2 regions of the Evansella sp. AB-rgal1 genome follow, and region 1 is predicted to be linked to the other one. Evidence: a T-box and tRNA genes for the amino acid it is inferred to sense, from the RefSeq annotation. Region 1 holds a T-box; the other holds one or more tRNA genes.
The links. The T-box of region 1 lies ahead of tyrS (tyrosine--tRNA ligase). A T-box ahead of a tRNA ligase gene usually reads a tRNA of that ligase, here a tRNA-Tyr.
Positions count from the first base shown of each region.

Region 2: it encodes a tRNA-Tyr, which carries the amino acid that the T-box ahead of tyrS (tyrosine--tRNA ligase) is inferred to sense. The anticodon was not compared.

Region 1 covers NZ_JBGUAU010000021.1:10,088-12,329, forward strand. The annotation lists gene rpsD (30S ribosomal protein S4) at 1-153, shown strand, start outside; gene tyrS (tyrosine--tRNA ligase) at 254-1,528, opposite strand; T-box leader at 1,582-1,787, opposite strand; gene ACERII_RS17200 (transglycosylase domain-containing protein) at 1,921-2,242, shown strand, end outside.
Region 2 covers NZ_JBGUAU010000043.1:32,965-35,206, reverse strand. The annotation lists tRNA gene ACERII_RS23935 (tRNA-Ser) at 1-58, shown strand, start outside; tRNA gene ACERII_RS23930 (tRNA-Glu) at 80-154, shown strand; tRNA gene ACERII_RS23925 (tRNA-Val) at 186-261, shown strand; tRNA gene ACERII_RS23920 (tRNA-Met) at 348-424, shown strand; tRNA gene ACERII_RS23915 (tRNA-Asp) at 469-544, shown strand; tRNA gene ACERII_RS23910 (tRNA-Phe) at 562-637, shown strand; tRNA gene ACERII_RS23905 (tRNA-Thr) at 654-729, shown strand; tRNA gene ACERII_RS23900 (tRNA-Tyr) at 792-876, shown strand; tRNA gene ACERII_RS23895 (tRNA-Trp) at 908-981, shown strand; tRNA gene ACERII_RS23890 (tRNA-His) at 1,016-1,091, shown strand; tRNA gene ACERII_RS23885 (tRNA-Gln) at 1,098-1,172, shown strand; tRNA gene ACERII_RS23880 (tRNA-Gly) at 1,178-1,252, shown strand; tRNA gene ACERII_RS23875 (tRNA-Cys) at 1,260-1,333, shown strand; tRNA gene ACERII_RS23870 (tRNA-Leu) at 1,367-1,455, shown strand; tRNA gene ACERII_RS23865 (tRNA-Leu) at 1,508-1,592, shown strand.

The DNA of each region.
Region 1 (2,242 bases):
GTTAAAAACTCTGTTGAGGCAAACGACTTCGTACCTGGTTACCTTGAGTTTGATGCTGAAGCTTTAGAAGGTAAATACACTCGTCTACCAGAGCGTTCTGAATTACCTGCTGAAATCAGCGAACAACTTATCGTTGAGTTCTACTCTCGTTAATAATAATAAAACACAGCCTATTATGGGCTGTGTTTTATTATTATAGGAAAAAGAGGCTGTGTAGCAGGCTTCCCCTGCTGCACAACCCTTCCCCTTTTATCTAGGCATAACGAATCAAGAAGAACTTCTTTTTCCCTCTACGAATGATTGTAAATTGACCATCAATTTTATCTGCACCAGATATTGTTTTCTCAAGCTCCTGACATCGGTCTCCATTAATATAAACTGCACCGTTACTAATATCTTCTCGAGCTTGACGTTTTGATGAAGCAATTCCTGCATTTACTAATAAGTCGATTAACCCAATCTCTCCTTCTGTAACTGTATAAGAAGGAACATCTTTAAATCCTTGGAGTACCTCATCAGCAGTGAGTTCTTTTAAGTTTCCTCCACCGAATAATGCTGATGAGATATTTTCCGCTTGCTTTAAAGCGGCTTCTCCATGGACGAAAGTAGTTAGCTCTTCCGCTAAACGTTTTTGTGCAGCACGTTCATGAGGTCGCTCATTTCTTTCTACTTCTAACGCTTCAATTTCTTCCCTTGAAACAAAAGTGAAGTATTTTAAGAACTTAATTACATCATTGTCATCAGTATTAAGTAAGAACTGATAAAACTCATAAGGAGATGTTTTTTCTGAATCTAACCAAATAGCTCCACCTTCTGTTTTACCAAATTTCGTTCCATCAGATTTTGTTACCAATGGTATAGTAAAACCAAAAGCTTTTGCTCTTTCATCCTCTTCTTGACCAGACATTTTACGGATTAATTCTAACCCTGCAGTAATATTTCCCCATTGATCACTTCCACCTATTTGAAGTTTACAGCCTTCTTCCCTATATAATTGATAAAAATCATACGATTGTAAAATCATGTAACTAAATTCTGTAAATGAGATACCTGAAGAAATTCTAGATTCTACAGAGTCTTTTGCTAACATGTAGTTTAAACCAAAATTTTTCCCAACATCCCGTAAAAAATCAATAACAGACATAGATCCAATCCAGTCATAGTTATTAACAAGCTTAGCTCCTGATTCACCTTCAAAATCTAAAAATCGAGATAATTGATCTTTAATTTTATTACTAAATTCTACAACTACATTCTGTTCATTCAATGATCTTTCCGCTTTTTTGCCACTTGGATCCCCAATTAATCCTGTTGCTCCACCAACTAGTGCTAGCGGTTTATGACCCGCATTTTGAAAACGACGCAATGTTAGAATTGTTAATAAATGCCCAATATGCAAACTATCTCCTGTTGGATCAAAGCCACAATATAATGTTACTTGTTCCTTATTTAAAAGTTCAGTTAAACCTTCTTCATCTGTCACCTGATTTACTAAACCACGAAATTGTAAATCTTCAAGTAATGTCATGATTTTCTCTCCTTCTCTTTCATTGTTTAAAAAACAAAAAAACTCCTCCCAAAAAAAGGGACGAGATGCTCGCGGTACCACCCTGATTGAAAATTAACTAATATATTTTCCTCTCAAGTGAGTTAACGCCTTCCTACGTTCTCTTTTCAGAGAATAACTCCAAGGTCGTAATTCATTTTCGTCTTTGTATCGGTTCACAGCTACACCGACTTTCTGAAACAGGGAGACGGAAACTACTTTTCCTTTTCAACGTCTAAGTATATAAATATTTCTAAGAACTAATGTAATCTTTTCCATTCCTTTTGTCAATGTAGCAGCGAAAAAAATATGTAATCTATCAAATCTTTCCTGATTTATGCTATAATATTCATGACTTTTTAGGAGGTATTAATATGAGTAAGAAAGGATTTTCTCTCAATAAAATTTTCCAAAGACGCGGAACTCAATCGTTATTTAAAGGGGTAAGAATAACCTCACAAGTAGTATGGAACTTGTTTTTAATTTTTATTATATTAGGGACAATGCTTGTCTTTTTTGTAGGTGGGGCTGGTGCGGGATATTTTGCATCCTTAGTAAAGGACGAGCCTATTCGTAGTTATGAAGACCTACAACGAGATATTTATGATTATGAGGAAGCTACAGAAATATATTTTGCGAATGATATTAAGCTCGGAGATCTCCCAAGTCCATTAGAACGTCGAGAAGTCTCATTAG
Region 2 (2,242 bases), on a different contig from region 1:
GAAATCGTGTAGGCGGTTTGAAACCGTCTCGAGGGTTCAAATCCCTCGCTCTCCGCCACTATTAACTACAAGAATGTTGGGCCCGTTGGTCAAGCGGTTAAGACACCGCCCTTTCACGGCGGTAACACGGGTTCGAATCCCGTACGGGTCACCAAACTATATATTCGTAACACTTTCTGTAATTTGGAGGATTAGCTCAGCTGGGAGAGCACCTGCCTTACAAGCAGGGGGTCGGCGGTTCGAGCCCGTCATCCTCCACCATTTTTTCTAACTTTTTGTTCACATGAAATTGTATCGTTGCATACGCTACGTAGTGTGGAGTAAAAAAGTAACAACTTTTATAACGTCGCGGGGTGGAGCAGTCTGGTAGCTCGTCGGGCTCATAACCCGAAGGTCGGTGGTTCAAATCCGCCCCCCGCAACCAAACAAATTCATGGTTATTAAACTATGAAATATACTTATGTAAAAGGTCCCGTGGTGTAGCGGTTAACATGCCTGCCTGTCACGCAGGAGATCGCGGGTTCGATTCCCGTCGGGACCGCCATTTTAAAATTATATTAAGGCTCGGTAGCTCAGTCGGTAGAGCAATGGACTGAAAATCCATGTGTCGGCGGTTCGATTCCGTCCCGAGCCACCACTTTAAATTTCACCTCGCTGGCCTAGCTCAATTGGTAGAGCAACTGACTTGTAATCAGTAGGTTGGGGGTTCAAGTCCTCTGGCCAGCACCAGCTTTCATTACTATCTTGACTTATTTCTAAACTTTTTGTAACATTATAATTGTTCTCTTCATGGAGGGGTAGCGAAGTGGCTAAACGCGGCGGACTGTAAATCCGCTCCCTCAGGGTTCGGCGGTTCGAATCCGTCCCCCTCCACCATTTTTATTTTAGGCCAATTACCATTTTAATTAGGGGCATAGTTTAATGGTAAAACGAAGGTCTCCAAAACCTTTGATGTGGGTTCGATTCCTACTGCCCCTGCCAATTATAACAATTAAGAACAATAATAATATATATGGCGATTGTGGCGAAGTGGTTAACGCACCGGATTGTGGTTCCGGCATTCGTGGGTTCGATTCCCATCAGTCGCCCCATTTTGTTGGGCTATAGCCAAGCGGTAAGGCAACGGATTTTGATTCCGTCATGCGAAGGTTCGAATCCTTCTAGCCCAGCCATTTTTGCGGAAGTAGTTCAGTGGTAGAACACCACCTTGCCAAGGTGGGGGTCGCGAGTTCGAATCTCGTCTTCCGCTCCAGACAGATGGCGGCATAGCCAAGTGGTAAGGCACGGGTCTGCAAAACCTTTACCCCCGGTTCGAATCCGGGTGCCGCCTCCATAATAGAATATTTTGAAAGTCCTTTATACCCTTGCCGGGGTGGTGGAATTGGCAGACACACAGGACTTAAAATCCTGCGGTAGGTGACTATCGTGCCGGTTCAAGTCCGGCCCTCGGCACCATTTATGATATGTAAAGTGGACAAGTTTAAAAATAGATAATATCGCTAGTTAGGCCGGTGTGGCGGAATTGGCAGACGCGCACGACTCAAAATCGTGTTCCTTCTGGAGTGTCGGTTCGACCCCGACCACCGGTACCATCTACATAATTGCATTAAGTTTAATAATCGATTATTAGCTCGTAAGCCTTGATATATAAGGGTTTACGAGCTTTTTGTATTTATTGAGTTAACGATAGAATACGTTTGATTTTGAATCCAGTTTACACATTTTTTAAATGATTTGTAATTGCAAAAAAATCTGGTATATAGGTTACGACTAATAGCCCTTGCTACAATAGGCGTATATTGTAGAAGGGTTATTTACCCGATGGTTGTAATTCATGAAATAAGATTAAATACGAAAGATAATCCGTAAGATTTAACTGTATATATTACGGTCAATTATGTATGCTTTTCTCTTAAAAGGAACATATACTAGAAAGGAGATGAATAGAAAGTTAGAACTGTTATGAATAAACCGAATTTTAACGTGGAACAGTTTACTTCTGCTTCCTATGCGGAAAACGTTTTGGCGAAATATGGGGGAAAAAGAGTACTCAGAGTATCGAGCTATGAACATTGGTGAAATTCCAGATGATCAATAGAATGATAGAAAGTTACTGGGGTGTCGAAAAGTTAAATTTAGGAAACATGGTATTCGCATTGTATACCGGATTATTAAAGGTACAATAGAGATTGTACAGGTCATTGCAGGTGCCAAAAGAGAGGATAATGAAGTATATAAGTTG